DNA from 4 places in the Aquabacterium sp. TM01 genome. Region 1 is predicted to be linked to each of the others. Evidence: predicted binding sites of a transcription regulator. Region 1 holds the regulator's gene; each other region holds the start of a gene.
The links. Region 1 encodes sigma-54, which starts transcription at its own class of promoters, with help from an activator protein. Its sites were predicted from a motif close to TGGCANGNAANCTGCTTT; they were not measured.

Region 1 (7,691 bases):
GAATTCACCTTCGACGTCGACTTGGCCCTCAAACAGAACGACGAGAACCCCGTGTTCTACGTCCAGTACGCCCACGCCCGCATTCAGTCGGTGCGCACCCAGTACGCGGAGAAGGGCTGCGATGTGAGCGCCCTGGCCGGCGCCAACCTGGCCCTGCTCACCGCCGACACCGAGCTGGCGCTGATGACCCGTCTGGCCGAATTCCCTGGCATGCTCACGGCCGCCGCCCAGGGCCTGGCTCCGCACGATGTGGCCTTCTACCTGCGTGACCTGGCCAGTGCCTTCCACAGCTACTACGCGGCGGAACGTTTCCTGGTCGACGAGGTCGAACTCAGCCGTGCCCGTGTGGCTTTGCTGAGCGCGACCGCGCAGGTGCTGCGCAACGGTCTGTCCTTGTTGGGCGTCAGCGCGCCCAACAAGATGTAAACACCCTGGTGACCCAGAGAGGATCCCTCCCCATGACCAGTCCACGTGCCGCTCAGCGCGGCGGTTTTTTCCTCGGCATGATCGTCGGCCTGTTGATCGGGCTGGCGCTGGCGCTGGGGGTGGCCGTCTACATCACCAAGGTGCCGCTGCCCTTCATCGACAAGGTGCCCCAGCGCACCCCCGAGCAAGACGCGGCCGAAATGGAGCACAACAAGAGCTGGGACCCCAACAGCCCGCTGTACGGCAAGAACCCCGCCGTGCCGAAGGCCGTCCCGGTCGCCTCGGCCCCGTCGTCGGCGTCTTCGCCCGAACCCACCGAGGCCCCGGTCATCTCCGCCGAGCCGGCCTCGGCCGCCGCACCCGCTCCGGTGGCCTCCAAGCCGGCCCCAGCGGCCAAGCCTGCCAGCGCCGCCGCCTCCAGCGCCCGCAATCCCGCCGCCATCCTCTCGGGGGCGGCCCCCGTGTCCACCGCGCCGGCCGCTGACGCGTTGAGCTATCAAGTGCAGGCCGGCGCCTACGCCAGTCAGGCCGAAGCCGAACAGCAACGCGCCAAGCTGGCCATCATGGGCTTGGAGTCGCGCATCCAGGAGCGTGAGGTCAACGGCCGCACCATGTTCCGGGTGCGCCTGGGGCCGTACCCGCAAAAGGATGCGGCGGAAGAGGTTCGCATCAAGCTGCAAGCCGCTGGGGTGGAGTCTGCCCTGGTGCGCATCCAGAAGTAAGCCGGGGCGCTGCCCTCGTTGATTGCCGTGGCCTTCGGGCCGGACAGAAAGGACGCTAGATGAATCGCCGCGAGTTTTCGATCCATACCCTGGGCGCATTGGGTTTGAGTGTTGGCCTGCCCGGGCTGGCCCTGGCCCAAGGCGGCCCGGTGGAAGGCACGCACTACGTGCGCCTGGCCCAGGCCGCGCCGGTGTCGGCGCCCGCCGGTAAGGTCGAGGTCGTCGAGTTCTTCTGGTACGGCTGCGGCCACTGCTACAACTTTGAGCCCTCGCTGGCCGCCTGGGCCGACAAGCTCCCAGCCGACGTCGTGTTCCGCCGCGTGCCGGTGGCCTTCCGCGAAAACCCCTTCGGCAACCACCAGCGCCTGTTCTACGCGCTGGAGGCCATGGGCCTGGTCTCGACCCTGCATGCCAAGGTCTTCCGCGCCATCCACGCCGAGGGTCAGCCGCTGGACAAGCCCGAAGCCATCGCGGCCTTCGTCGCCCGTCACGGGGTGGATGCGGACAAGTTCATGGCCATGTTCAACTCGTTTGCCGTGCAGACCAAGTGCAAGCAGGCCCGCAGTCTGGCCGAGGCCTACAAGATCGACGGCGTGCCCACCCTGGGCATCGCCGGGCGCTATTTCACCTCGGTGTCGCTCAATGGCAACCACGAGCGCACCCTGGCGACCACCAACTTCCTGATCAACCAGTCCCGCAAGGGCCGTTGAGGCGGCACACAGGCGCGCAGGCGCAGGGAAATCGCGCTTCAGACGCGATTTCCCCCTGGTTCGTGGCTAAAATCATTGCAAATTCCATGCCGATGATGACGAACCCACTTTTCCCCTCCCTGACGTGCCGTTTTGCCCGCACTGCCGGTGCGCTGGCGCTGGCCTGTGGCGTCCTGTGGTGCGCCCCGGCCGTGGCGGAAAAGGCCGACCGTTTTCAACCGCTCAACTTCGCCGCCGATGCGGCCCGGGTGGAAGACAACCAGCGCTTGAACATCCTCAGCGGCAACGTCGAGATCACCAAGGGCACCATGGTGGTTCGCGCCGACCGTGTGGAAGTGCGTCAGAACCCCGACGGCAGCCAGACGGCCACTGCCATCGGTGGGCCGGGTGGGCGCGCCTTCTTCCGGCAAAAACGCGATGGGGTGGACGAGTCCATCGAAGGCGAAGCCGAGCGCATCGTCTACGACGGCCGCACCGAAATCATCCGCTTCACCTCGCGCGCCATCATGCGCCGCCTGCAGGGCAACACCGTCAACGATCAGGTCAGTGGGCCCGTCATCGTCTACGACAACAAGACTTCGGTTTTCCAGGTCCAGGGTGGCGGCAGCAGCAGCGGGGCCACCGGCCGCGTTCGCGGTGTGATCACCCCGCGCACCACGCCCGAGACCCCCAGCACCGAAGGCGCCCGTTGATGAACGCGCCGCTGGCTACGCCTCCGCGCAGCGAACTGCGCGCCGAGCACCTCAAGAAGCGCTACGGTGCCCGCACCGTGGTGCACGATGTGCATGTGGCCGTGGCCGCCGGCGAGGTCGTCGGCTTGCTGGGCCCCAACGGCGCCGGCAAAACCACCAGCTTTTACATGATCGTGGGCCTCGTGCCCGCCGATGCCGGCGAGATCACCATCGACGGCCAGCGCGTCGAGCGCCTGCCCATCCACCAGCGCGCCCGCCTGGGCCTGAGCTACCTGCCGCAGGAAGCCTCCATCTTCCGCCAGCTCAATGTCGAGGACAACATCCGCGCCGTGCTGGAGCTGCAGGTGGACGAGCGCGGCAAAGGCCTGAGCAAGGCCGTCATCCAGGAGCGCCTGGATGGCCTGCTGCACGAGCTCAGCATCGAGAAGCTGCGCACCAACCCTGCGCTGTCCCTGTCCGGCGGTGAGCGCCGCCGTGTGGAAATCGCCCGCGCCTTGGCCACCCAGCCGCGTTTCATCCTGCTCGACGAGCCTTTTGCCGGCGTCGACCCGATCGCCGTCATCGAGATCCAGCGCATCATCAGCTTCCTGAAGGCGCGTGGCATCGGCGTGCTCATCACCGACCACAACGTCCGCGAAACGCTGGGCATCTGCGACCGCGCCTACATCATCAGCGAAGGCAGTGTCCTTGCCGAGGGTAGCCCGGCCGACATCGTCCACAACGCCGAGGTCCGTAAGGTCTACCTCGGCGAGCACTTCCGCATGTGAGCGACCGGCGCCCATGAAGCCCTCCCTGCAGTTTCGGCTGTCTCAGCATCTGGCGCTGACCCCTCAGCTGCAACAGTCCATCCGGCTCCTGCAGCTGTCCACCCTGGAGCTGCACCAGGAAATCGAGCAGATGCTCGAACAAAATCCTTTCCTGGAGCCCGAAGACGACTTCGCCCCGTTGGAGACGGCCGCCTCGCTGGAGTTCGAGCGTCAGCGCAACGAACACAACAGCAGTGAAGACGCCGGCGCCGAGCGCGAAAGCTCGCCCACCGAGGCCGACACCAGCGGCATCGACACGGCCGAGATGGGCACGACCGAGCGCGACGACTGGGAAAACGGCACCGAGCGCGACGACTTCGACGGCATCAGTGAAAGCCCTGCGCGCCAAAGCCAGGGCGACGACGAGCTCGACCCGCTCGAGCGCAACAGCCTGTCCATCACCCTGCAGGAGCACTTGAGGCAGCAACTGCTGGGCACCCGCCTGAGCGACGAAGACATGGCTGCGGTCGACATGCTCATCGAGTCCCTCAACGAGGACGGCTACCTGGCCGACACGCTCGAAGACATCGCCGCCAGCCTCCTGCCCGACGAGCCGGACGAAGACACCCTCGACGAGTTGCTCTCGCGTCTGCGCTGTGCCCTGGGCTGGCTGCAGAACCTTGAGCCCGTGGGCGTGGGCGCACGCAACCTGTCCGAGTGCCTGTTGCTGCAACTGCGGGGCATGCCCGCCGAGCCCGCGCGTGACGTGGCCATGGCGATCTGCCGCGAGCACCTCGAACTGCTGGCCCGCCGCGACTTCAAAAAGCTCATGGCCGCCACCGGGGCCGACGAGGCCTTGCTGAAAGACGCCCAGAGCCTCATCGTCTCGCTCGAGCCCAAGCCGGGTCGCGCCTTCACCCGCGCCGAGGCCAACATCATCATCCCCGACGTCATCGTGCAGAAGGCCGGGCGCAGCTGGAAGGTCATCCTCAACCCGGACGTCATGCCCAAGCTGCGCATCAACGACTACTACGCCCAGGCTCTGCGCTCCAGTCGCGGTCCGCGTGGGGGCACAGCCAGCGAGGGGCACGCCAACCTCAACGCCCGCCTGCAAGAGGCCCGCTGGTTCGTCAAGAACATCATGCAGCGCTTCGACACCATCTTGCGCGTGTCGCGGGCCATCGTCGACCGGCAAAAGAATTTCTTCACCCATGGCGAAATCGCCATGAAGCCGCTGGTGCTGCGCGAAATCGCCGACGAACTCGGCCTGCACGAGTCCACCATCTCGCGCGTGACCACGGCCAAGTACATGAACACGCCGTTCGGCACCTTCGAGCTCAAGTACTTTTTTGGCTCCTCGCTCAACACCGAAGCCGGCGGCAATGCCTCCAGCACGGCGGTGCGCGCGCTCATCAAGCAGCTCGTCGCCGCCGAAGACCCCAAGAAGCCCTTGTCAGACAGCGCGCTGTCCAGCATGCTGGAAGAGCAGGGCATCCAGGTTGCCCGCCGCACCGTGGCGAAGTACCGCGAAGCCCTCAAGATCGCCCCCGCGAACCTGCGCAAGGCCCTCTGAGCGAGGACGGGACCGCGCCACGCCCCGGTGACCGGCGCGACCCGCCCACCCCGACCGGTGTCCCTGATCTGTCTTTCATTGCTCGTCCATGTTGCTTCGCCTCCAAGACCTGATCACCATGCTGCCCTGGCAAGACTGGGCCGCCCTGGCCCTGTTCGTGTTCGGCTGGATCGGCTACGCGCAATTTGCCAGCCGCCGCGCCCGCGTCGAGCGCACCCTGCTGTCCAGCACCAACCACTACCGGCGCCTGTGGATGCTCCAGGTCACCCACCGCGACCAGCGCATCGTCGATGCCGCCATCACCCAGAACCTCGCCAGCAGCCCGAGCTTCTGGGCCTCCACCACCATCCTGGTGATCGGTGGCTTGCTGGCCGTGCTCGGCACCACCGAGAAAGCCAGCGAGTTCGTTCGCGACCTGCCCTTTGCCGTGCGCACTTCCTTGCTGGTGCTCGACATCAAGCTCATCGTGCTGCTGTCTGTCTTCGTCTACGCCTTCTTCCGCTTCACCTGGTCCATGCGCGTCTACTCGTTCGGCGCCATTCTGGTGGGCGCCGCCCCCAACGTTGACGTCTTCAACGAAGGCGGCGCCGACCGCCAGGAGTTCGGCGACCGCGCCGGCAAACTCATGGGCATGGCCGCCGAAAGCTTTGCCGACGGCCTGCGGGCCTACTACATGTCCTTTGCGGTCATCGCCTGGTTGGTGTCACCGGTGGCCTTTGCGCTGGGCACCCTGGCTGTCCTCTGGATCCTGTATCGGCGAGAATTCCGCTCCGACGTGCTGGCCATCTTGCGCCCTTGACCGCGTTCTCTTTTCATTGCGACCCCATCATGCCCATCAAGCCCCCCCGCCGCCCCGTCGTGTCCCCGGCCACCGGACGCCCCTCGGGGGAGACGCGCGACCGCGCCCCTTCGTCCACCCGCTCACCACAGGGACGCGATCCACATGGCAGTGAGGCGCACGGAAGTGGCGCACAGGGACGTGCCTCATACGGGCGCGCTCCCGGCGGACGTGACCCGCACACACGCGACGCGGCCCGCTCTGACTCAGGCCACGGGTCTCGCCCAGCGTCTCGGTCGGCCTCTGACACCTGGCGAGGTGGCGATGATCGGCGTCATGGCCCCTCTCCCGGCGGCGCCGTGTGGGGTGCCTCTTCGCGACCGGCCCCCGTCCGCTCCGGCCCCCGCCCCGAGTCGCGTGACTTCGGCCAACGCCCCGTGCTTGCCGCCGATCGCCCGTCCGCCCTTTACCTGTCCTGCCCGTCCGGCGTCGAATCGCTGCTGGCCATTGAAGCCCGTCGCATCCTGGGCGCCGCCGCACAGATCACCGAGTCCCGTGGCGGCATCGAGGTGATCGCACCTGCCACCGCGTCCGCCGCCGAGCGACAGCACACCCTGCGCGACTACGCCATGCGCCTCAATCTCGAGAGCCGCCTGGCCCAGCGCGTCCTCTGGCGTGTCGCCTCCCGCGTCTACCGCCACGAAGACGACATCTACGTCATGGCCCGTGGCGTCAACTGGTCCGACTGGATCACCCCGCAGCACACCCTGCGTGTCGACGTCGTCTCGCGCCGCAGCCACCTCCAAAGCCTCAACTTCGCCGGCCTGCGCGTCAAAGATGCCGTCTGCGACGACCTGCGCGAACGCACCGGCGAGCGCCCCAGCGTCGACACCCGCTTCCCTGACCTCGGCCTGGTCCTCTACCTTGACGACCTCGATGCCATCCTCTATGTCGATACCTCCGGCGAAGCGCTCTTCAAGCGCGGCTGGCGCGAAGACACCGGCGAGGCCCCGCTGAAAGAAACCCTGGCCGCCGCCATGCTCGCCGCCGCCGACTGGCAAGGCCGTCCCGAAGACGGCGCCTTGCTCGACCCCTGCTGCGGTGCCGGCACCATCCCCATCGAAGCCGCCCAGATCGCCTGCGGCATCGCCCCCGGTCTGCAGCGTCGCTTCGCCTTCGAGCGCCTGCTGCCCTTCCGGGCTCATCAGGCCGACTGGCAGCGCCTGCGGCAGGCCGCCCACGACCGCCAGCACCCGCCCCGCGTCCCCATCTACGCTGGCGACGTCGCCTTCCGCATGACCGACTTTGCCACCCGCAATGCCGAGCGGGCCGGCGTGCGCCAGTACATCGAGTTCAAAACCGCCGACTCCCTGCAGCGCCCCGTGCCCTGCGAGCGCGGCGTGCTCATGTTCAACCCGCCTTACGGTGAGCGCATCGACACCAAAGGCTCCGTGCGCAACGCCTACCGCGCCCGCTCCGAAGCCGACGACGAGATGGGTGAACCCGCCCCGACGTCCCGCGCCGGTCGCGAGCAATTCCAGGACGATGAAGCCGCCACCTTCTTCCAGCGCCTGTCCTCCCACTGGAAGAAACAGTATCCCGGCTGGACCGCCTGGATTCTCAGCCCCGACATGAAGCTGCCCAGCGCGATGCGCCTCAAGGAAAGCCGCCGCGTCGTCATGTTCAACGGCCCCATCGAGTGCCGACTCTTCCGCTTCGACCTCGTTGCCGGCAGCAACAAACCCCGCGCTACCGCTCCGACGGATGCCGACGCACCGCCACCGTCCTCGCAAGGCGACTGAATCTGGTGGCGGTTATTGGCCACCCGATCTGGCCACACCTGACCAAGCCAGACTTCATCTGATGCCGGGAGGGCAAGGGTGCAGGTGGCACTCGAGCACACGAGCCCGGGGCCTGGTGCTGTGAGCTAATCGCTCAGGAATCATTGCTCGACGCAGGCGAGGCTGCAACGGACGGCCCCCCGGGCCAGGCTGGCAGCCCGCATGCCCCTGTTTCTGGGGCGCGCAAGGGCGATCCTGAGTGC
Region 2 (7,691 bases), 2.7 Mb from region 1:
AAGATGCTGCTGCTTGATGAGCCCTTTGGCGCGCTCGACGCCTTCACCCGCGAAGAGCTGTGGTGCGCCCTGCGCGACCTGCAGGCGGTGCAGAAGTTCAACGTCATCCTCGTCACCCACGACCTGCGCGAAGCCGTCTTCCTGGCCGACACCGTGTATGTGATGAGCAAGAGCCCGGGCCGCATCCTCGCCAAGCGCGAGATCGAACTGCCCCGCCCCCGCGATCTGGAAGTGACCTACACCCCCGAGTTCACCGGCATCGTGCACGAGTTGCGCGCCCACATCGGCGCCATGCGCAAGCCCGCCACCATCCAGTCCCACATTCAAACCGCCGGGGAGATCGCGCAATGAAACTCAGCGCCAAACAACAAGCCCGCTGGGCGCCCTGGGTGCTGCTGCTAGGCGTGCTCATCCTCTGGCAGGTGCTGTGCTCGGCCCTCAACGTCTCCGAGTTCATCTTCCCCAGCCCCGCCCGCATCGCATCCCAACTGGTTGAGTTCCACAGCGAAATCCTTCGCCACGCCTGGCGCACCCTGTGGGTGACCCTGGCCGGCTTCGCCATCGCCATCGTGGTCGGCGTGCTGCTGGGCTTCCTCATCGGCAGCTCGCGCCTGGCCTACGCCGCCGTCTACCCGCTGATGACCGCCTTCAACGCCCTGCCCAAAGCGGCCTTCGTCCCCATCCTCGTCGTGTGGTTCGGCATTGGCCCCGGCCCGGCCATCCTCACCGCCTTCCTCATCAGCTTCTTTCCGATCATGGTCAACATCGCCACCGGCCTGGCCACCCTGGAGCCGGAGCTGGAAGACGTGCTGCGCGTGCTGGGCGCCAAGCGCTGGGATGTGCTGATGAAGGTCGGCCTGCCGCGCTCCCTGCCCTACTTCTACGGCTCACTCAAGGTCGCCATCACCCTGGCCTTCGTGGGCACCACGGTGTCGGAGATGACCGCCGCCAACGAAGGCATCGGCTACCTGCTCATCAGCGCTGGCTCGTCCATGCAGATGGGCCTGGCCTTCGCCGGACTGGTCGTCATCGGCGCCATGGCCATGATCATGTACGAGCTGTTCTCCGTGGTCGAAACCCGCACCACCGCCTGGGCACACCGCGGCAGCCAGAACCATTGAACAGCGCACCTCAAGGTATCAAGGCGTGAGCCAGGCCTCGCCAAACACCTGATTCCCGCCTAACATGCCAGCAGAGGCGCATGTCCAGCGCCTCTGCCTATCGGAGGCCCACCATGTTCAGGCGCATACGACTTGTCCTGCTGACCTTGCTGGCCATGGCGGTGTTGATCGGCACTGTGTTGGTCGGCTTCATGTACTGGGCACCGGCACAAACCACCCAGGCGATCATGGTTGCCTTGCGCACCCAAGCGGGCCTGCACACCCGCTCGCTGATCCTGCCCGATGGCACCCGCATGGCCTACCTGGATGGCGGCCAGGGCGAGCCCCTGGTGCTGCTGCACGGCATCGGTGGCAACAAGGACACCTTGCTGGCCGTCGCGCGCCACCTCACTGATCACCAACGCCTGATCATCCCGGACCTCATCGGCTTCGGAGACTCCTCCCGCCCCGAAGGCGTGTCCTATGGACCGCAAGCGCAAGCCCGTCGTCTGCAGGCATTCGTGCAGCAACTCGGCCTGGGCCCCGTTCACCTCGGCGGTATCTCCATGGGCGGGCAGATCGCCCTGACCTACACCGCCCTGAACCCCAGCCAGGTGCGCAGCCTCTGGCTCATCGACACAGCCGGCATCTGGTCTGCCCCACCGAGCGAGGTCCAGTTGACCATCCGCCGGGGAGAGCCCAATCCGCTGCTGCTGCGCGACGAGAACGACTTCCCGCGCTTTCTCTCGGTTGTGATGGCCCGCCCGCCGCAGCTGCCCCCGCCCATCGCCCGCGTCTTCGCCCGCCAGCGACTGGCCGACCGTGAACGCGAGCAAGCCATCATGAACGACATGGTCCGCGAGCCGACCGAAAAGCGTATCCGCGGCCTGTGCACCCCCACCCTCATCATGTGGGGCCAACTCGACCGCGTGATCAGCCCCGCCACCATCCCGGTGCTGCAAAAGCTGCTGCCGCAAGCCAAGGTGGTGGTGTTCGACGGCGTGGGACACATGCCCGTGATGGAAGTGCCCGAAACCTCTGCACAGGCTTATCTGGCCTTCCGAAGAGGCCGCTGAACCTGCGTGGTATGGTCATCAGTCACCTTGCCTTGAGTTCAGACCATGACGCGCCCGTTGACGCCCGAAGAAGCCCGAGTCCTTGCCGTGCTGGTAGAGAAACAGCACACCGTCCCTGACAGCTACCCGCTGTCGCTCAACGCCCTCACCCTGGGCTGCAACCAGAAAACCGCGCGCGAGCCGGTCATGCAGTTGAGCGAAGCCGAGGTGCTGGAGGCCGTCAACGGCCTGCGCGAGCTCAGCCTTGTCAGCGAAGTCAGCGGCAACCGCGTGGTGCGCTTCGACCACAACGCCGCCCGTGGCTTGGGCGTGCCCAGCCAGGCCGTGGCCTTGCTCACCCTGTTGATGCTGCGTGGCCCGCAAACCGCAGCCGAGTTGCGCCTGCACACCGAGCGCCTGCACCGTTTTGCCGACGTTTCCTCGGTCGAAGCCTTTCTGGACGAGTTGGCGGCCAAAGAGCCTCCGCGCGTCGTGAAGCTACCCCGCGCTCCGGGTGCCCGCGAATCCCGCTGGGCCCACCTGCTGTGTGGCGAGGTGGCTGAAACCGCCCAGGGTGGTGCCTCCTCCGGCCACGCCACGCCTTCCGGCCCGGCCACCGCGGAACTTCAGGCCGAACTTGCCTCCCTGCGTGAAGAACAAGCCCGCATGGCCGCCGAGATCGCTGCGCTGCGCAGCCTCGTGACCCGCTTGGCCAGCGAACTGGGCGTGGACGCCAGCAGCCTCAGCGCCGACTGAAGCCCCAAACCACCCCACCGAGCCACGCGCCCGGTGGGAGCAAGCCCGCCCAGTCAAACTTGCCTCCCCCCCGTCGATGCACCTCGCATCCGATGACGCTCAGAGCGACAACATCAGCCCCACCGCCGCCAACACCGGGCTCAGTAGGTTCACCGCCACATTCAGTCCCATGGCCGGCTGCAGCCCGGGCAGATCATCGGCGTACACCTGAGCGCGTTGCCAGGCGCTCACCGCCAGCGGCAAGCCCAAGACCGCCAAACCCGTGGCGGCAGGCCACCAACCCAAGGCCAGCCCCAATAGCACCGCGCCAAACGCGAAACCGTACTGCAAGCCCAGCACCGGCACACTGCCCGCGCGGCCCAGCGCCAGCGGCAAGGTACGACGCCCCACCGACCGGTCCGCCTCCACATCCGGAAACTGGTTGAGCAACAGCAGGTTGTTGGCCAGAAAGAAGGGCAAGGCCGACAAGGCCAAGCCCTGCCACGACATCGCCCCGGTCAACACCACCTCGGTGCCCAGCAACATCAAAGGCCCAAAGCCCAAACCGGGCGCCATCAGGCACAGCCACGGATGGCGCGTCAGCCAAGGCGTGTACGACACCACCACCGCCACACCCAGCAAGCCCAGCGGCGCCAGATCCCACAACAACGTCGGCCGGCTCACCACAAAGTACAGCCCAGTCAATACGGTGACCAGCAAGGCGCCCCACCCCATCGCCAAGGCCACCGGCGCCAACGCGGGGTTCGCGGGCAAGACCCCGCTGCCCCCACTGAACGGCGTCCGCTGCGTGCTCTGATCCAGCCCACTGCGGAAATCATGGTGCTCGTTGAGCGCGTTCACCGCCACGTGCGCCGCCAGCGCGCCCAGCACGCACAAGAGCGCGTCCAGCGCATTCAGGCTCTGCCCCAACTGTGCCAACTGCCAGGCGCTCCACGCCACGCCCAAGGCCATACAGGCGGGCGTCAACAGCAAAAACGGCACCCGCGCCGGGCCCCACCAGGGGTGCTCACTCGCCATGAATCAATTCCCTCACACCTGCCAGAGCTTCTTCCAACCGGCCAGGCCCAGCTTGCGCAGCGTGGCCTTGTTGGTCTCGTAGATGTCCTCGGCCTCGGGGAAGGCCTCGATCGCCCGGTCCAGGCTCTCTTCACGGATCAGGTGCAGCGTCGGATACGGCGCGCGGTTGCTATAGTTCTCGATGTCATCCGGGTCCGCATCCGCGAACTGGTAATCCGGATGGAAACTCGCCACCTGCAAAACCCCATCCAGCTCCAACTCCTCCACCGCGGCGTCCACCACATCCAGGAAGTCATTGAAGTCCAGAAAATCCTGCAACGCACCGGGGTGCACCAGCAAGGTCGTGTCCACCTCCTCGGGGTCGGCGTCACGCAGGAAGGTCAACTCCTCGATCAGATCTTCCAGCAAACCCTCCGGCGTGCTGGCGTCCGACACGCGGTAGCGCACTTGGTTTTTCACATGCACCCCTTTGGCAAACGGGCACAGGTTCAAGCCGATGACGGCCTTGACCAACCAGTTGCGGGTGTCTTCGATGACGGTGTCGTGTTCCATGCTCATGCCGCGATTGTCGCCGTTGTCGGCCCAGCGCACCGGCCCGCGGCACCGCATCCGCTTTAAACTGGGCTTTTCCCACTGCTGTCTGGCGCAATTCCTGCGTACACAAGGCCCATGAGCTGGCTCGGTCAACTGAACCTGGATTACCGCCGCGATGGCGAACGCACCATCGCCCTCGACCGCCACACCGGCCCGCTGCGCGTCCTGCAACGCCTCTACCCCGAAGGCCCCGGCGTCTGTCACCACGTACTGGTGCACCCGCCTGGCGGCATCGTCGGCGGAGACGTGCTCCAGGTCGATGCCCACCTGGCGTCCGGCAGCCACGCGCTCATCACCACCCCCGGCGCCACCCGCTTCTACCGCAGCGCCGGAGATGAAGCCCAGCAAACCCTGCACGCTCGCCTGGACGACGACAGCCGCCTCGAATGGCTGCCGCTCGAAACCATCGCCTACCGGGGCTGCGTTGCCAGCAACCGCATGCGCTTCGACCTCGCCCCCCGCGCCGAGATGTTCGGCTGGGACGTCCTGGCCCTGGGCCTGCCCGCTGCAGGCGAGCCCTTTGACGACCCCACCCACCCCCACGGCCGCTACACCCAGGAGATCGACCTGCCCGGCGTCTGGCTGGAGCGCGGCACCGTGGCCGCCACTGATAGCCTGCTGCTCGACAGCCCCCTGGGCTGGGCCGGCCACCGTGTCATGGGCACCCTCTGGTTCGCCAGTGGCACCGCCCTGCCACGTGCCCGGCGCGAAGCCCTGCTAGACGCGGCCCGCGCTCTTCACACCGAGCACCCGCTGTGCGCCACCAGTGGCAGCACCAGCGCACACGAACAAGTCGTCGTTCTGCGTGCCCTGGCCCCCCGGGTCGAACCGCTCATGGACCTGCTCGTCTCGGTCTGGAGCCAATGGCGCACCTTGGCCTGGCAGCTCGAACCTTGCCCCTCGCGCTTGTGGCGGACCTGACCCCCCTCAAACAAGGCCCTGAAACTTACAAACGCAGACACTTACAACCCTTACGTCATAGACCTCAGCACTATGATGTCGCGCGTCTGGCCCCCAGATCATGCGAAAACGGCTCCCTTTGGTTGCACTGGCGTTGTTTTGTGAAGGTCTTGCCCCGACGCACTCAAAGAACAAACAAGCAGGAGTAAATGCATGAAGGTGTTGCTGATCGACGACCATCCCCTGATCCTGGCCGCCTTGCAGTCGGTCATCCAGGGCCTCGGAGACGGCGTCACCGTCTCGGCGGCAGACAGCGGCGCCAGTGCCCGCAATACCCTGCGCCAGGATGCCAGCTACGACCTCGTGCTGCTCGACCTGCACCTGGGCGATGCCGATGGCTTCGACCTCCTGGGCGAGCTGCGCTCTCGCTACCCGGCCCTGCCCGTCGTGGTCATCTCCGCCTCCGACCGCACCAGCGACGTCATCCGCGCCATCGACATGGGTGCCATGGGCTTCGTCCCCAAGCGCGCCACCAACGAAACCCTCGTCGAAGCCCTGCAACAGGTCATCTCGGGCGGTGTCTATGTGCCCCCCATGAGCATGGGCAGCGAACTCAGCGCCCAGTTCAGCCAATCGCCCTACGCGCGCCAGGTCCAGCAAGAATCCCGTGATTCGGGCTTCCAGACCATGCCCTCGCTGCAGCAACTGGGCCTCACGCCACGCCAGACCGATGTGCTGCACCTCCTCCTCAAAGGCCAGCCCAACAAGCTGATCGCCCGCGAACTCGGCCTGTCGGTCGAAACCGTGAAAGACCACGTCGCCGCCGTGCTGCGTGCGCTGGGCGTCAGTTCGCGCACCCAGGCCGTGATCGCCGTCAGCCAGATCCTGCAAAAGCAGAGCGGCTTGCAACACAGCAGCGCCTGGCACAGCCGTTGAGCCCCATGGCTGCGGGCACCCTGCCACCCACGCATCTCCCGGTCTCCCACGACGCGACCCTGGTCCCTCGGCCCAACAGCCATGCCTTGACGCAAGACAGCGCACGCCTGGTCTACCGCCAGACCAGCGCCGCCCTGATGGGTCACTTTCTGGGCTTCGTGGTCACCACCCTGGTGTACTGGCACCATGTGCCCCGCTCGTGGCTGTGGGCCTGGAGTGCGGCTTTCGCGCTGCTATGGGCTGCCCGCTTCCTCAACCTGCTGGGGCACGAGCGGGCCATGCGGCAAGGCCCCATCGACGCCCAACGCTGGCTCTACCGCTGGAACACCGGCGCCGTCATTGGCGCGGGCCTGTGGAGCGTGGCCGCCGTGCTGTTCTACAAACATGGCGGCCATTTCGAGCGCACCGCGCTGATGCTCACGGTGTACTCGTTCGCCATCGGCGCCGTACCCTACATGTCCTCACAGCCCAGGCTGTTCCTGGCCTGCATGGGCCTGTACTTCGTCCCCATGATCGTGCACACCGCCCTGCTGGGCGGCACCGACAACCTCTACCTCGCCGGCATCTGGTCCCTGATGTGCCTGTGCACCGTGGCCATGGGGCGAGCCTTCTACAACATGTTCGGCGAAATGGTGGGCCTGCGGGTCCAGACCCAGCAGCTGGCCCAACGCCTGCGTACCGAGATGGCGGCCGCCGAAAACGCACAGCACCAGGCCGAACTCGCCAACCGCGCCAAAACCCAATTCTTTGCCGCCGCCAGCCACGACCTGCGCCAGCCCCTCCACGCCCTGGGCCTGTTTGCCGAAGCCCTGCGCCAGCGCTGCAAGGACGACGAAGTGGCCCACCTCGTTCACAGCATCAACAGCTCGGTCGATGCGCTCGAAGGACTGTTCAGCGAACTGCTCGACATCACCAAAATCGACACCGGCGGCATTGACATCCAGCCCGAGCACTTCCCCCTGTGCGCCCTCTTCGAGCGCCTGCGCCTGAACTTCGAGCCCACCGCCTTTGAAAAGGGCCTGTCCCTGCGCTTTCACGGCGCGCGGCACCACGCCTACGCCGACCCACTCGTGGTCGAACGCATCCTGCGCAACCTCATCTCCAACGCCATCCGCTACACCGAAGACGGTGGCGTCCTCGTCAGCTGCCGCACCCGCGGCGACCAACTGTGTCTGCAAGTGTGGGACAGCGGCATCGGCATCCTGCCCAAGGAGCAGGAGCGCATCTTTGAAGAGTTCTACCAAACCCAGAGCAAGCGCCCGCTGGAGCCCCACCATCGCAAAGGCCTGGGCCTGGGATTGGCCATCGTCAAACGTCTGGCCAAGCTCATGGA
Region 3 (7,691 bases), 3.1 Mb from region 1:
TCGGCGCCATCAAGCTGCGCCAGGCTGCCGGCACCCTCACCGCCGACGACCTGCTTGAACTCAACAAGCTGGTCGCTCCCTGAGCTGCCGGCCTGTCGGACCTGACCTGACCGGGCAGGCCGACTCGACCAACGTCAATCCAGATCGGCAGACAAGGCCAGCTCATCGACCTTGCGCAGCAACTGCCCCACGTCGATGGGCTTGGTCACATACGCAGCGAAACCGGCCGCACGGCTGCGCTCCAGATCACGCGGCATGGCATTCGCACTGACCGCGATCACTGGAATCCCCCGAGTGGCCGGGTGTTCGCGCAGGCACTGCATCACGGCATAGCCGTCCATGTCGGGCAGATTGATGTCCAGCAAAATGAGATGCGGCCTGTGGGTGCGCGCCAGCTCCAACCCCAGGCCAGGGGCCATGGCGCTGAGCAGCCGCACGCCGGGCAACATGCCCACCACGCTCTCGATCAGCTGCAGATTGTTGGGATTGTCTTCGATGCACAGCACCGTGCGGGTCGCCATGCCAGCACCCGACGTGGCGAGCCCCGCGTGGCGCATCATCCCGACGTTGCCCCCCTGCGCCACACCATCTGCGGCGCGCGGCAGTCGTACCCAGAAGGTGCTGCCCTCGCCAACCTGACTCTCCACCCCGATCTGCCCGCCCATCAAGGACATCAGGCGTTTGCTCAAGGCCAGACCGATCCCGGTGCCCTCCACCTGATGCTCGCTGGCATCCAGGCGCTCGAACGGCACGAACAGGCGCGCCTGTTGCTCGGTCGTCAGGCCCGCACCCGTGTCACTGATGCGGACACAGATGCTCCCGTCCTCCAGAAGGCATCCCACACTGACCACCCCTGCCGTGTGGTTGTACTTGATGGCATTGGACAGCAGATTGAGGAACACCTGCTTGAGGCGTGTACGGTCCGCTCGCACCTGCCAGGCATCGCCACAGGCCACATCCAGCAAGCGGATGTCGCGCGCCTGCGATTGGGGCCGCACCAGCGTCAGGCACTCCTCCAGCAAGGGGCGCAACGCCACCTGCTCCAGGCTCACCGTCATCTGCCCCGACTCCACGCGCGCCAGATCCAGCACCTCGTTGATCAAGGCCAGCAAGTGCTTGCCCCCATGCAGAATCTGCCGAACATGGGCAATTTGCAGCGGATCGCGCACCGCATACTCCAGCAACTGCCCAAAGCCCAGGATGGCGTTGAGGGGCGTGCGCAACTCATGGCTCATGCGCGACAGGAAATCACTCTTGCTGTGGTTGGCCCGCTCGGCCTCGTCCTTGGCCGTGGTGAGCTCGACCGTGCGTGCCGCCACGCGCATTTCCAGCTCTTCATTGAGCTGCTTGAGGCGCTCCTCGGCCTCCTTGCGCGGCGTCACATTGCGAGAAATCAGGATGTAGGTGGCGCGGGCGCCGTCCGGTGCATCCTTGCGCGCCACCGAAATCTCGAACCACTTGTCGCCGGCGGGCACCTCCAGCTCCAGCTCGCGCCCCCACACGGCCCCCAACTTCTCCGCATCGCGCAACGCCTGGTGCACCACCTCGGCCGCTGCGGGCGGCATGACCTCCCGCACCGTCTTGCCCAGCAAATGCGCCGGCTCCAACAGCAGCCAGTCGTTTTTCGGGGTCAGCACGCGCAGGTAACGCCCGTCGCCATCGAGTTCGAACAGCAGATCGGGCAACGCCTGCCAGGTGGCTGCCAACTCCTGCCTAAGGGCATCAAACCCTGCCGCCAGGTGGTCAATTTCCAGAAAGCCCCCCCGCGGAACGGGCGTGCCCCACTCCCCGCGGCGCAAAGACTGCGACACCTGGTGCAGCTGCGCCAGCGGTCGCGTGACGTACCGGCCCAGCAACCAGGCCATCAGCCCCATCATCGCCAGCAAACCCAGCATGTCCGGAACACGGCCCATCACTTCGGCATGCTGCGCCTGCGCACGCAGAGTGCTCAGGTCATAAGCCACATACACCACCGCGCGACGCAGACTGCGCACCTCGTCATCCCGGCTGGGCAAGGTAAAGGACTGCACCGCATCCATGCGCAGGCCATCGGCATGCATCTGCCAATCCGGCAAACGCCCTCGTGCGGCCTGGCGCAAACGCGCCAGATCCAAGGTCGGCCAGACTTCGCGCACCGTCCGTCCACGCCAGGCGGCGCGATGCGCGTTCAATACCTCACCCGTCTCGGTCACCAGCAACACCGCCTGCACCTGCGGGCGGCTCGCCACCTGCGCCACCTCTTCGGCCAACAAGGCCGAGGTCGCGGGCGGCAGCTCGTCAGACAGGCGCACCAGATGCGCCACATCGCGCAACAGGTCCAGACGCGAGGACTCGGTCAAGGCCCGCTGCTTCTGATCCAACGCATACGCCAGGGACATCGCTCCGACCACCAGCATGGTCAACAGCAAGACCAGAGGCAGGAACACGCGCAGAGATCGCTCTCTCATGCCACCTCCGGTAAAAAGCTCGGCTCACACAAAGACGTCAGATCGGGCACCCGATCCAGCAAACGCGCCTCGTGCATGAGTCGCCCCACCATCTGGGCCGATTGCAGCAAACGCGGCTGCGTACCCGCCAGCCATGCCTGATTGCCCGCCAGATCGGACAGGGCGATGCCTTCAAACGCCCGCATCACCTCCTCGGCCGACAACTGCTGGTGAGGCGCCATCAGCCGAGCAGCCACCTCGGGCTGCGCCTGCCTGTGGTCAAACGCCTGAAAATAGCCGCGCAGCAGGTGATGCCACGCCTTGGACTGCACCGACAAGGCATCGGCCCGCACGGCCAGCACATCGACGATCAAACCGGGCAGACGGGTGCTGTCGAGCAGCACCTGCGCGCCCAGCGTCCGCAGTTGAGACGCCATGGGCTCGAAGGTGATCACCGCATCCACCTCACCCCGTGCATACACCGCGACGTGTTGGTCTGCGGTCAACGGCACCTTGTGCACATCGGCCGCCTTCAGCCCGGCCACCTCCAGCAACTTGGCCAGCAGCAGTGCCCCCAGCGCCGTGCCTTCCACACCGATGCGCCGCCCACGCAACTGATTGAGCCGCGTGACGGACGGATGGGCCAAGACCACATCGGCCCCATGCGACTCGTCAAACACCAGGATGGCGCGTGCATCCACGCCTCCCTCACGCACCAACAGCAACTCATCCAGGGTCAAGGCCGCTGCCGGCAACTGACCATTGATCAGCGCCATCATGCTGGCCGTGTTGGACGGGAACTCCTGCAACCGAACCTCATGCTGACTGAGATAGTCCAGTTCGGCGGCCAGATGCAGCAAGGCATAACCCGCCCACGCATTGAGCGCCACCTGCACCGGCTCACGCGGCGCGGCGCACCCGCCCAACGCCCAAGGCCAGACCGGCGCCCCTAACAGCACACCCCCACACCTCGTCAGCCATGTACGTCGATTCATCTTTTTGTATTCTTCGGTGCCAAAGCATGCGCGTCTCATCAACCCACCCGCCGGACGCGCTACATATTCTTACACTCTACCGAGACAAAAAGATGTCTTCCCTGCGCCTGAGCACGTCGGCGCAGGCGTGCCCCTCATCTGTACCTGGCACATGCCTGAGCCAGGCGCGTCGCCACGGCCTGCTTCAAAGCTGCAGGCCGCACCACCTCGACATCGGGGCCCCAGCGCAGGATGTCCATGATCAACTCGGTGGGCTCGACATAGGGCAGCTTCATCAGCAAGGCGCCGGTGTCATCCACCTCGGTCTCCTGCTGGGGATGCCAGGCTTCCCGCGACACCCAAGGCGCCGCATCGGCCGTGAAGCGCAGTTGCGCCCAGTTCACCTTGTTGCCGGCAAAAATGCCATAGCCCCCGTCCATCTCCTCTTCCACACGCTTGAGGGACAGGTGGCGCGCCTTGCGTTCCAGGGGCTGTGCATCCTCAACCGCATCCAGTGCAAAGCGACGCAGTGCCTCGCTCTCGTGGCACCAGGCGTCGAGGTACCAGGTATTGCGGTAATGGATCAGGCGCTGCGGCGACACCTCGCGCACCGAACGCGCCTTGCGCGAACGAGTAAAGTAATGCAGATGCACGCGGCGACGCTGCAACAGCGCGGCGCAAATCACCTCAAAACACTGCGTGGTCACAGACCGCCGCGCCGACCCGACAATGCGGACCCGGCGCATCAACTCGGTCGCATCCACCTCGGTGCTCCCGAGCAACTGGTGCACACGGTCCAACAAGGGGCCCATGTGACGGCTCAGCGTGCCATCCGGGTCCAGATCCGACAGCAGATGATGCGCCATCAACAGCGCATACAGCTCCTTCTGATCGAACCACAGCCCCGGCAACTCGTGCTTGTCGCCCGTCTGAGCCTCGTCGGCAAAGCGGTAGACGTTCTCCGCACGGTCGTAGACGATGGGTGCACCCATACGGTCCCGCAGAAACTGCAAATCGCGCTTGAGCGTGGCACGTGACACCTCCAGCTCCGTGAGCATCTCCTCGAAGCTCACCTGGCCGCGGTGGCGGATCATCAACTCGATCTTGTAGAACCGTTCAGTCTTGCTGCCCATGATTTTTTTGGTGTTGAGACGTTGGCCGGGAAAGTATCAACAGACTTTAACAGCGGCGCATCGGCATCGACCCGCCATGGCCTGGAAAACAGGCAGATGGTTAAGACGGCCGCGCCCATGAAAAAGCCCGGTCAAGGCCGGGCTTTAGAAGCCACCGCAGCGGCTCGATCGGCCAGAAAACTCAGGCGGCCTTGCGTCGGCGTGCAGCGCCTGCCGCCAGAGCCGCCACGCCCACCAGCGCCAGGCTGGCAGGTTCGGGCACCTCACCGGCTTGAGCGGCTGTGAAGCGAATCACGCCATTCACCAGACCGCTACCGCTGTTGTGGAACTGGGACGTGGTCAGGCCGCTGTACATGATGTAGCCTGCTCCGACTTCCTTGCCGGCCACCAGCATGTTGGCGCCGGAGGTCATGTACGGCGTCAGGTCCGCGCCGGTGATGTAATCATGGGCCACCGAATTACCGCACTGCGACGCAGCGACACCGAAGGCGGACACGCCAGCGCTCGTCAGCGTGCCACAAGCAAAGCTCCCCAGATTCAGCGTGACGCCTGCGAACGACACGTTCGAAGCCCACCCAGCACTTTGGATCAGCAACGCACCGCCCGCGTTCACCCAGTTCAGGATGCTCACGCTGTTCGTGGTCAGAAAGCTCGCGAGTGCACTGTCGGTGCTGGCGCCGCCTTCCAACATGACCATGTTGTTGCCCACGCTGAAGATGCTTGCCACATTCAGCCCGGTGTAGCTGGTGTACAGACTGTACTGCCCCGCACCGAACACGGCGTTCATGTTGTCAACGTCCTTGTTCTGGCCCCAGGGCGAGGCACTGACAAGCACCGGCGCGGCACTGGCTGCGAACACGGCAAAGACGGTGGCGATGGCGGCGAGGATGGGTTTGATGCGCATGGTTACTGCAAAGTTAGGGATTGACATCTGTTTGACATCAGACATCAAGCAATACCTATGCCGCCTAATGAAATCAAAGACTTATAAAGCCATGGCGGATGCCGTGTAAAGCCTGCCGACAAAGTCTTCGCGCAGGGCCCGCGAATGACATGGGAGCGTTCAGCGTCGGCGGCACTCTCGATTCGCCAACAAAAAGGCCCCCAGGAACACCTGGGGGCCTTTGAAAGTATGTGCGTGGTGCCGGCTGTCGGATTCGAACTGACGACCTACCGCTTACAAGGCGGTTGCTCTACCAACTGAGCTAAGCCGGCACTGCCTCACATTCTACACAGCTTCTTCACTTGATTCTGCGCAGTGTCGGGCGGCCGCCACCCGATGGGGGGGGCTCGGGGGTGTCATCGCTGCTGCCCCCTGTGGGCGCAGGCCGGGCCTCTGCTTCCACGGCCTTCAAGACGGTTTTCTCTTTGACCGGCTTGGGCGCGCGCGCCAGGTGCAAACCTGTCGAACGCTCTTCCCCAGGGGCCTTGTCCGCCGCCGTGACCTCAGGAGTCTCGGACTCGTCGTCGGTGGCCGAAGTGGGCGCATCGACACCCTCGCCGCCCAACGAAGTCGGCACCGGAAAAGCCATGCCCTGCCCGTTTTCACGCGCGTAGATGGCCACCACATGATCGACCGGCACGACGATGTCGCGCACCCGTCCGCCAAAACGTGCCTTGAACTCCACAAACTCATTGCCCAGCACCAATTGACTGGTGGCCTCAAAGCTCACGTTCAGAACAATCTCGTTGTTCTTGACGTACTCCTGCGGCACCTGCACCGAGCGATCCACGTACACCGCCACATAGGGCGTGAACCCGTTGTCGGTACACCAATCATGCAAGGCGCGGATCAGATAAGGACGTGTGGACGTCCCTTGTGCTTCTTGTTCTGTGGACATGCTCATGGGGCTGGTTGTCGATCACGCAGCACGATCACTTGCGCATCACCTTTTCAGACGGGGTCAGCGCTTCAATGTAGGCCGGACGCGAGAAGATGCGTTCAGCATACTTCAACAGTGGCAGGGCGTTCTTCGACAGCTCGATGCCGTAGTAATCAAGGCGCCACAGCAGCGGCGCGATGGCCACGTCGAGCATCGAGAAATCGTCGCCCAGCATGTACTTGTTCTTCAGGAAGATCGGCGCCAGCTGGGTCAGGCGATCGCGGATCTGCGAACGGGCCTTCTCCAGTTGCTTGTCGGTCCCCTTCACGCCGCCACGGCCTTCGAGCAGGTTCACGTGCGAGAACAGCTCCTTCTCGAAATTGAGCAGGAACAGGCGCACACGGGCACGGGCCACCGGGTCGCCCGGCATCAGCTGAGGATGCGGGAAACGCTCGTCGATGTACTCGTTGATGATGTGCGATTCGTACAGGATGAGGTCGCGTTCAACAAGGATGGGCACCTCGTTGTACGGGTTCATCAGGGCGATGTCTTCGGGCTTGGCAAAGACGTCCACATCACGGATCTCGAAATCCATGCCCTTTTCGAACAGCACAAAACGGCAACGATGCGAGTAAGGGCAGGTCGTCCCGGAATAAAGCACCATCATGGGGGTGGGTCTCCTAAATATCTCAAAACAACGAAGCGCAGTGGCCGCTGAGAGCAGGCCACTGCGCCACCAGAGCACTCACTGATCGCTCAGCGAATGCCTCAGGATCACTTCACGTCTTTCCAGTACGCGGCATTCAGACGCCAGGCGATCACGAAGAAGATCGCCAGGAAAATCAGGACGCCCACACCGATGCGGGTACGCTGCTGCTGGACCGGCTCACCCATCCATTGCAGGTAGGCCACCAGGTCGGCGATTGCGCTGTCGAACTCCTGGGGTGCCAGGGTGCCCGGGGTCAGTTGCTCAAACCCTTCGAACTGGTGCGTCTTCTTGGTCGCGTCGTGCGGGTCAACCACTTCCACGAACTTGGCGGTGCGCTGACCCTGCAGTTCCCACAGCGCGTGCGGCATGCCCACGTTCGGGAAGGTCAGGTTGTTCCAACCGGTCGGACGGGTGTCGTCGCGGTAGAACGTGCGCAGGTAGGTGTACAGGTAGTCAGCACCGGTACCCGAATGGCTGGCACGCGAACGGGCCACCAGAGTCAGGTCAGGAGGCACTGCACCAAACCATTCCTTGGCATCTTTCGCATCCAAAGACACCTTCATGACCTCCCCGACCTTTTCAGTGGGGAACAGCAGGTTGTCCTTGATCTGCTGCTCGGTCAAGCC
Region 4 (7,691 bases), 3.5 Mb from region 1:
ACCCCAGCGCGCAGCGCCGTGACCACTGCCGGGCCCCATGCCCATCCCCATACCCATGCCGGGCGCACTGGCGACCGGGCCGGCGCCCATCGGAACCGGACCCGGCCCCATACCTGGACCTGCACCGGGTCCCTTGCCACCGCCGTGCTGAGCCACAGCGGCACCCATTGGCAATCCGATGAAGGATGCCAAAACGATCATTCGAACGGCTTTCATGCTTCGCTCCTTGGTCAAAGAAACAACAAGGTCGCGGTGCCCAGCCAAGTGCCTTGGGGACTGCAGGGGCAACTCGAAGAACGGTCGTCGCTCGTTCGGCATGGGCTGTGCGCCACATCCACATCTGTCCGGAAAATACCCCCGTCCCCATCGGGCGTCAAGCCATCCTCAGCGCAGCGCCCGTCCTTCACCCGCCTCTTTGTGGGTGACTCCATCACGGATGTGATAAATCCGCTTGAAAGTCGGGATGATCTTCTCGTCGTGCGTGACCACGATGACGGCGGTCTCGAAACGCTGCGCCATGTCGTGCAGGATGCGCACCACCGACATCGCTCGCACGGAATCCAGGGGGGCGGTGGGTTCGTCGGCCAGGATCACCGGCGGCCGGTTGACCAGGCCCCGCGCAATGGCCACGCGCTGCTGCTCGCCGCCTGACAGCTGCGAGGGCATGGCTTTGGCGCGGTGGTGCACATCCAGCGCAGTCAGCAACTCCAGTGCGCGCTGCCGTGCCTGGTCATTGGGCATGCCGGCCAGCATGGGCAGCAGGGCCACGTTGTCGGTCACATCCAGAAAAGGGATCAGGTAAGGCGCCTGGAACACAAAGCCGATCTTGTCGCGGCGCAAGGCACGCAGGTCGGGCACTTTCCAGCCGTTGTCGAAGATCACCTCGTCGCCCAGTTGCATGCGTCCGGAGGTTGGGTCAATCACGGCGCCCAGGCATTTGAGCAAGGTGCTCTTGCCCGAGCCCGAGGGGCCAATCAGGCCCACCACCTCGCCGGGTTCGACGTGCATGGTCACCTCTTTCAGGGCCAGCACAGCGGTATCGCCTTCACCGTAGCGCTTGCTCAGCCCTTCGATGTGGATGCCTTTGCCTGCCATGTTCAGCCTCCGATCGCTTCGGCGGGGTCCACGCGCAGTGCCATGCGGATGGACACCAGACTCGACACCATGCAGATGCCCAGCACGACGAAAAAGCCAATGATCGAGTCACCGGGCACCAGCAGCACGTACTTGGGGAACATCGGGGCCGCAAAGGTGGCGGCGATCTTGCCCACCACGAAGCCGATCACACCCAGCACCAAGGCCTGCTGAAGGATCATGCTGGCGATCGTGCGGTTGCGTGTGCCAATGAGCTTGAGCACCGCGATCTCGCGGATCTTGTCCATCGTCAGCGTGTAGATGATGAAGGCGACGATGGCCGCACTGACCATGGACAGGATCACCAGGAACATGGCGATCTGTTTGGCAGACGTGGCAATCATCTTGCCCACCAAGATGCCTTCCATCTGCGAGCGCACATGCACGGTGAAGCGCTTCCAGCGACGGATGGGCTCGGCCACTTCGTCGGGCGAGGCGCCGGGTTGGATGCGCACCAGCACGGCGTTGACCGCGCTGTTGCGGGTCTGTGATTCGATCACGGCATCAAGCAAACCGGGTACGTTCGGTCGGTTGAACGCAGGGTTGGCCTCGGTGCGGCGGCGTTGCATCAGGATGGCATCGTTGTCCTTGAGGAACTGCGCTTCCTGTGCGTCCTTCAGGGGGATGAAGACCATCGGGTCACCGCTCGATGACACCATGCGTCGGGTCAGGCCCACCACCGTGTACTGGTTGCGGCGGATCTTGAGCACATCGCCCAGTTGGGCGCCCGAGGCCACATCGGCGACGGCCTCGTAGTGGCTTCGGGTGATCTGACGCCCGGCAATGAGCTGAGGTGGCCAGCCTGGCGTGCCTGGCTCACCGGCCATGATGCCCGCCACCATCGCGCGCACGTCCTGATCGCCCTTGCCGACCTGCATCGTCAGATAGGTGACGTTGGCGGCCTGCGCCACACCGGGCATGGTGCGGATGCTGCGCCACAGGTCGTCGGGGATGCTCGACGATTCGGCATACGGGCCCAGTGTGTCTTGCTGAACCACCCACAGGTCGGCGCCGCTGTTGTCGAGCAGCACCTTGCCGTCATCGACCATGCCGCGATAGACCCCGGCCATGGTCAAGGTCACTGCAATCAGTAGGCCCAGCCCGATGCCGGTGAAGACGAACTTGCCCCAGGCATGCAGAATGTCGCGCCCGGCCAGGCTGATCATGGCGCCACTCCGTGCAGTCGCTCGACGATGTGGATGCGGCTGCGTGCCGTCAGCGCCTTCTCGCTATAGAGCACCACGCGGTCACCCGAGGTCAGGCCCTGGGTGACCTGCACGCGGCCATCGAGATCGGAACGACCCAGGGTGACGGGGGTGAAGGTGAGATCGTCGCCCACCAGCTTCCACACACCGCGACGGCCGTCGACCGTGCGGATGGAGGCATTGGCAATGACCGGTCCTGAGGGCTGCGCCGGCAACTGCACGGTGATCTCCGCCAGCTCCCCCAGCGGGGGAAGCGACGACGGCACGTTGGCAAAGACCACCTTGGCCAAGGTTTCTTCGGTGACCGCATCGGCACGGGGCTCGATGCGAAGCACGCGCCCCGCGATGGCTTGGCTGCGGCGAGAGCGCAGCGTCACCTGAGCAGGCAATCCGGGCGCAAGTCCTTCCGCGCTGATCTGATCGAAACGCACATCGACCCACACGCTGGCCGGATCGAATACCTCGATCACCGGCTGCCCTGCCACCACGGTGGAGCCCGGGTCCGCCTGGCGCGCAGCGACGATGCCGGCCGCAGGCGAAATGAGCCGCAGGTTGTCAAGCTGGGCCTGCAGGGCCTGCAGCTCGGCCTGCAAACGGCGGAGGTCTTCGCGGGTGGCAGCCAGCGCACTCTGGGCCAGCAGCAGGTCCTGCTGTTTGGTGGCCACGTACTCCTCGGTCGCGGCGCGTGCGGGCAGCAGTTGTTCGTAGCGCTGGGCCTGTGTTTGCGCAAAGGCCCGCTTGGCCTCGGCCTGCCTCAGCGCGGCGTGGGCACTCTGGATGGCGGCTTGTTGCGCGGTGATGCGGTCGTTCAGGTCCACGGCGTCCATCTCACCCAGCACCTGGCCGGCGCGCACCACGTCCCCCACATGCACGTCGAGTCGCAGCAGGCGGCCCGCTGCCGTGGGGCCAATCTTGTGGGTGAAGCGTGCCTGCACGGTGCCGATGCCCGACAAGGCGGGCGTGATCGAAAGGTTCTCGACCGCGGTCACGGTGACCGCCACCGGGGCCAAGGGGCCAGAGCGCAGGGCGACGTACCCGAACACCAGCAACAAGGGCAGCACCACGGCGATGACCGCGAGGGTGCGGCGTTGAAAACGGGGAAAGGTCATGGTGCGCCTCCGATGCCGCGACGGTAAATGGCCCAGACGCCCGGGGCGTCGGCTCGCAAGCGCGTCACATCACCGGCAATGAGCGACTGCATGACCAGGCCTTGAATGGAACCAATGAAGAGCACGGCCGCGGCATCGACATCCAAGTGAGCATCGAGATCGCCCATCGCCTGGCCTTGTTCCAGCACCTGCTGCAGCCGTCCACGGTACTGTCGAATCAGCGTTTGCACCATCTTCTTGGGCAGGGTGTCGCCCTGGTGCTGCAACTCGCCGAACAGCATGCGTGGCACACCGGGGTGTTCGGCCACGAAGCCGATGTGGGCCATGAACATGGCCTCCAGCGCGGCCAGCGGCGAAGCGCAGCCTTGCGTCGCTTGGTCGATGCGTGCCAGCAGGCGCTCGGCCACCCAGCTCATCACGGCCTCCAGGATGGCTTCCTTGGTGGGGAAATGCTTGAACAGCGCCCCCTGCGTCACGCCCATCTGCTGGGCGATGCGGGTGGTGGTGATGTCGCTGGGGTTGTGCTGCGCAGCCAGTTGCATCACCGCCTCCACCGTGGCGGCGCGGCGTTCGTCTGCGGGCAGGTGCTTGGCGCTCATGATTAAGATAGTAAATTATTACTATCCTACGGCTTGCAATCTTGGCTCGTCAAGTGGATTCCTTTGGCCTGGCAGGTCGCTCAATGGCGATCTTCATGAGCCGAAGATCACCTGACGCTTGTGCGCCGCAATCGAGCCTCGCCAACTCGTTGTGATCCGCTGACGCATCAACGCGACTCGTCTGGCTTCTGCGTCATCTTCAGATCCTGAAGTCTTCGATACAGCGTGCGCTCACTGACCCCCAAACTCGCGGCCAACTCGGCGCGGCTGAGCCGATGGGCTTGAGCCGCTTGCAACAAGGACGCATCGGTCATGGTCCGCCGATGGTCTGAGGACAGTGTTGTGGTCGCGCTAGCCGATGGAGAGTCTGCGCCCGGCCCCCACGCATCAGCAGTCAAGGCTTGTTCAATGTGTGAGAGCTCAATCACGTCGCCATCGCAGAACAACGCGGCACGCTCCATCACATTGCGCAACTCGCGGATGTTGCCGCTGAAGGGGTGACTCATCAGCCGATGCTGCCCGGCGGCAGAAATACTCAGTCGGCGCAAAGGGGTCACGCGGGCCAGCAGCGTTTCGGCCAGTAAAGGGATGTCCTCCCGTCGTTCGCGCAAAGGTGGCAGCCGGATGGGGAAGGTGCTCAGGCGGTAGTAAAGGTCTTCGCGGAACTGCTGTTGGCCGATCATCTCTTGCAGGGGACGGTGGGTGGCCGCGATCACGCGCACATCGGTTCGTCTCAATTCGCTGCTCCCGACGTGGCGGAAGGTGCCGGTTTCCAGCAAGCGCAGCAACTTCACCTGCATGCTCATGGGGATGTCGCCTACCTCGTCGAGGAACAGGGTGCCCCCATTGGCCGATTCGGCCAGGCCCACACGGGTCGATGTGGCCCCGGTGAACGCGCCTTTCTCGTGGCCGAACAGTTCGCTTTCAAACAGGGTTTCGGTGAGGCTGGCACATTCCACCACCACGAACGGCGCACTGGCGCGTGGGCTGGATTCGTGGATGGCCTTGGCCATCAGTTCTTTGCCTGTACCTGACTCGCCCAGCAGCAGCACGCTCGCAGACGATGGCGCCACCCGCAGCCCCATCTCCAGGGTGGACCGAAATGCGGGCGCACGCCCCACCATGCCTTGTTCCACCGGGGTGCCATGCTGGAGGGCCAGTGACTCCATCTTCTCGATGAAGTAACGGATGCGGCCGCGTCGGTCCTTCAAAGGAGCCAGTTCGATATTGACATAGGCCTCTCCGCATGGCGTATGGTGCAAGTGCAGTACACGTTCGCGTTGCCCCGATGCCAGCGCACGCGCGCGGGGGCAGCTTTCACCGGCTTGGTCACACGGCGCCTGAAAGCGATGAGACACCTCGTAGCACGTCTGTCCCCGCACGTCCTGCCCTGGCGCGTACTCGCGCAGGTACGCCGCATTCGCCGACACGATGCGGTAATCCATGTCGAACACGATGTGGGGCTCCGGCAATCCATCCAGATAGGACATGAGTGCGGGCAGGTCTTCGGACATGGTGGTCGCTCCTTGCATGTGAAAAAAGCCTGCCAAGTTGGCAGTCAATTCTGCCATGTTGGCAGTCATGGTGTCAGTCCAGTATCAGAGGGGTATCTCCAAGTCCTTGATTTGCCTCATGCTCATGAGCAAACTTTGCATGGCACGGTTCATGTATACAGGTAAGGGTATGACATCTGCCGATCGTCGTCTCCTGCGCCACTTGATCACTGCCGTGATGATCAAGCTCGTCGTGCTGACGGCGCTGTGGTGGCTGTTCATCCGTGACGCCCGCGTTCCGGTGGACACCGACCGCATAGGCCAACACCTGGGCGGTGTCGTCTCATCTCAAGGAGCCTCCAAGTGATATCCGAACAACTGGTTGACCTGTCGCGGCTGCAGTTTGCCGCCACAGCGATGTACCACTTCCTGTTCGTGCCGTTGACCCTCGGCATGGTCTGGTTGCTGGTCATCATGGAAAGTGTGTATGTGATGACAGGCAAGGTCATCTGGAAGGACATGACCCGCTTCTGGGGCAAGCTCTTCGGTATCAACTTCGCCCTGGGCGTGACCACCGGCATCACGCTGGAGTTTCAGTTCGGCACCAACTGGGCCTACTACTCCCACTACGTCGGCGACATCTTTGGCGCCCCGCTGGCCATTGAGGGGCTGATGGCCTTCTTCTTGGAGTCCACCTTCATCGGCCTGTTCTTCTTTGGTTGGGACCGCTTGAGCAAGACGCAGCACTTGCTGGTGACCACGCTGATGGCCGTCGGCACCAACCTGTCGGCCTTGTGGATCTTGATTGCCAATGGCTGGATGCAAAACCCCGTGGGTGCCGAGTTCAGCTATCAAACGATGCGCATGGAGATGGTCGACTTCTGGGCGGTGGTGTTCAACCCGGATGCCCAGGCCAAGTTCGTCCACACCGTCTCGGCCGGCTATGTGACGGGCGCGATGTTCGTGCTGTCGATCTCGTCGTGGTACCTGCTCAAGGGTCGTGACGTGGAGTTTGCCAAGCGCTCGTTCCGCGTGGCTTCGGCCTTCGGCCTGGCTTCGGTGCTGAGCGTGATCGTGCTGGGTGACGAGTCGGGCTACACGGTGGGCGAGGCGCAGCAGACCAAGATGGCCGCCCTCGAAGCCATGTGGGAAACCGAACCGGCGCCAGCCGGCCTCAAGCTGATCGCCGGTATCAATGAAGCCGAGCAAAAGAACGACTGGGAAGTCGAGATTCCCTACGTCATGGGCCTCATTGGCACACGCTCGCTCGACAAGGAAATCCCCGGCATCCACGAGATCAAGGCCAAGAACCGTGACCGGGTGATCCGTGGCATCGAAGCCGTCAAAGCTCTGGAGGCCATCCGCAAGGACCGCAACGACGAGGGGGCCAAGCAGGTGTTCGAGCAGTACAAGGCCGACCTGGGTTTTGGCCTGCTGCTGAAGAAGTACACGAACAACATGCGCCTGGTCACCAACGAGATGATAGATAAGGCGGTGGACAACACCGTGCCCCGTGTCACGCCGATGTTCTGGTCTTTCCGCGTGATGGTGGGCCTGGGCTTCGCGATGCTGGCCCTGTTCGCCTTGACCTTCTGGACCTCGGTGAAGGGCACTTTCACAAAGCGCCCCTGGTTGCTGCGCACGGCGTTGTGGATGCTGCCCGCGCCCTGGATCGCCTGTGAAGTGGGCTGGTTCGTGGCCGAGTACGGGCGCCAGCCCTGGACGATCTATGGCGTGCTGCCCACGCACCTCAGCGTGTCCACCTTGAGTGTGGAGAGCCTGTACGGCTCGCTGGCGGGCTTCATCGGCTTCTACACCGTGCTGCTGATCGTGGAGATGTACCTGATGGTCAAGTTCGCTCGCATGGGGCCGGGCAGCCTGGGCACAGGTCGCTACGACCGCGAAGCCACGCACCACACCGCTCACGCCTGAGCAGATTCGGAGTCACACCATGTTGGATTACCCAACCCTCAAGATCATCTGGTGGCTGCTGGTGGGCGTGCTGCTCATCGGCTTCGCCATCATGGACGGCCATGACATGGGCGTCGGCACGCTCTTGCCCTTCGTGGGTCAGAACGACGTCGAGCGCCGTGTGGTGATCAACACCGTCGGCCCGCATTGGGACGGCAACCAGGTCTGGTTCATCACGGG

Region 2: a site for sigma-54 is predicted at 4,570-4,587, ahead of AC3WW4_RS12205 (urease accessory protein UreD). Genes of this name have one in related genera too.
Region 3: a site for sigma-54 is predicted at 5,483-5,500, ahead of AC3WW4_RS14185 (PEP-CTERM sorting domain-containing protein). Genes of this name have one in related genera too.
Region 4: a site for sigma-54 is predicted at 5,702-5,719, ahead of cydP (cytochrome oxidase putative small subunit CydP). Genes of this name have one in related genera too.

Annotation. Positions count from the first base shown of each region.
Region 1 covers NZ_AP046529.1:1,228-8,918, reverse strand. Annotated here, with positions in the region: gene argS (arginine--tRNA ligase) at 1-426, shown strand, start outside; gene AC3WW4_RS00230 (SPOR domain-containing protein) at 459-1,148, shown strand; gene AC3WW4_RS00225 (thiol:disulfide interchange protein DsbA/DsbL) at 1,208-1,858, shown strand; gene lptA (lipopolysaccharide transport periplasmic protein LptA) at 1,945-2,550, shown strand; gene lptB (LPS export ABC transporter ATP-binding protein) at 2,550-3,317, shown strand; gene AC3WW4_RS00210 (RNA polymerase factor sigma-54) at 3,331-4,869, shown strand; gene AC3WW4_RS00205 (DUF599 domain-containing protein) at 4,958-5,668, shown strand; gene AC3WW4_RS00200 (THUMP domain-containing class I SAM-dependent RNA methyltransferase) at 6,085-7,449, shown strand.
Region 2 covers NZ_AP046529.1:2,664,256-2,671,946, forward strand. Annotated here, with positions in the region: gene AC3WW4_RS12175 (ABC transporter ATP-binding protein) at 1-351, shown strand, start outside; gene AC3WW4_RS12180 (ABC transporter permease) at 348-1,121, shown strand; gene AC3WW4_RS12185 (alpha/beta fold hydrolase) at 1,235-2,176, shown strand; gene AC3WW4_RS12190 (YceH family protein) at 2,222-2,911, shown strand; gene AC3WW4_RS12195 (prenyltransferase) at 3,011-3,928, opposite strand; gene AC3WW4_RS12200 (DUF1415 domain-containing protein) at 3,941-4,486, opposite strand; gene AC3WW4_RS12205 (urease accessory protein UreD) at 4,598-5,443, shown strand; gene AC3WW4_RS12210 (response regulator) at 5,636-6,358, shown strand; gene AC3WW4_RS12215 (sensor histidine kinase) at 6,364-7,691, shown strand, end outside.
Region 3 covers NZ_AP046529.1:3,066,103-3,073,793, forward strand. Annotated here, with positions in the region: gene AC3WW4_RS14165 (TolC family outer membrane protein) at 1-83, shown strand, start outside; gene AC3WW4_RS14170 (ATP-binding protein) at 135-2,447, opposite strand; gene AC3WW4_RS14175 (ABC transporter substrate-binding protein) at 2,444-3,385, opposite strand; gene AC3WW4_RS14180 (helix-turn-helix transcriptional regulator) at 3,556-4,533, opposite strand; gene AC3WW4_RS14185 (PEP-CTERM sorting domain-containing protein) at 4,715-5,437, opposite strand; tRNA gene AC3WW4_RS14190 (tRNA-Thr) at 5,673-5,748, opposite strand; gene AC3WW4_RS14195 (ClpXP protease specificity-enhancing factor) at 5,775-6,380, opposite strand; gene AC3WW4_RS14200 (glutathione S-transferase N-terminal domain-containing protein) at 6,409-7,023, opposite strand; gene AC3WW4_RS14205 (cytochrome c1) at 7,131-7,691, opposite strand, start outside.
Region 4 covers NZ_AP046529.1:3,506,570-3,514,260, reverse strand. Annotated here, with positions in the region: gene AC3WW4_RS16270 (hypothetical protein) at 1-216, opposite strand, end outside; gene AC3WW4_RS16265 (ABC transporter ATP-binding protein) at 385-1,095, opposite strand; gene AC3WW4_RS16260 (ABC transporter permease) at 1,098-2,300, opposite strand; gene AC3WW4_RS16255 (efflux RND transporter periplasmic adaptor subunit) at 2,297-3,448, opposite strand; gene AC3WW4_RS16250 (TetR/AcrR family transcriptional regulator) at 3,445-4,047, opposite strand; gene AC3WW4_RS16245 (sigma-54 interaction domain-containing protein) at 4,215-5,561, opposite strand; gene cydP (cytochrome oxidase putative small subunit CydP) at 5,731-5,907, shown strand; gene AC3WW4_RS16235 (cytochrome ubiquinol oxidase subunit I) at 5,904-7,472, shown strand; gene cydB (cytochrome d ubiquinol oxidase subunit II) at 7,492-7,691, shown strand, end outside.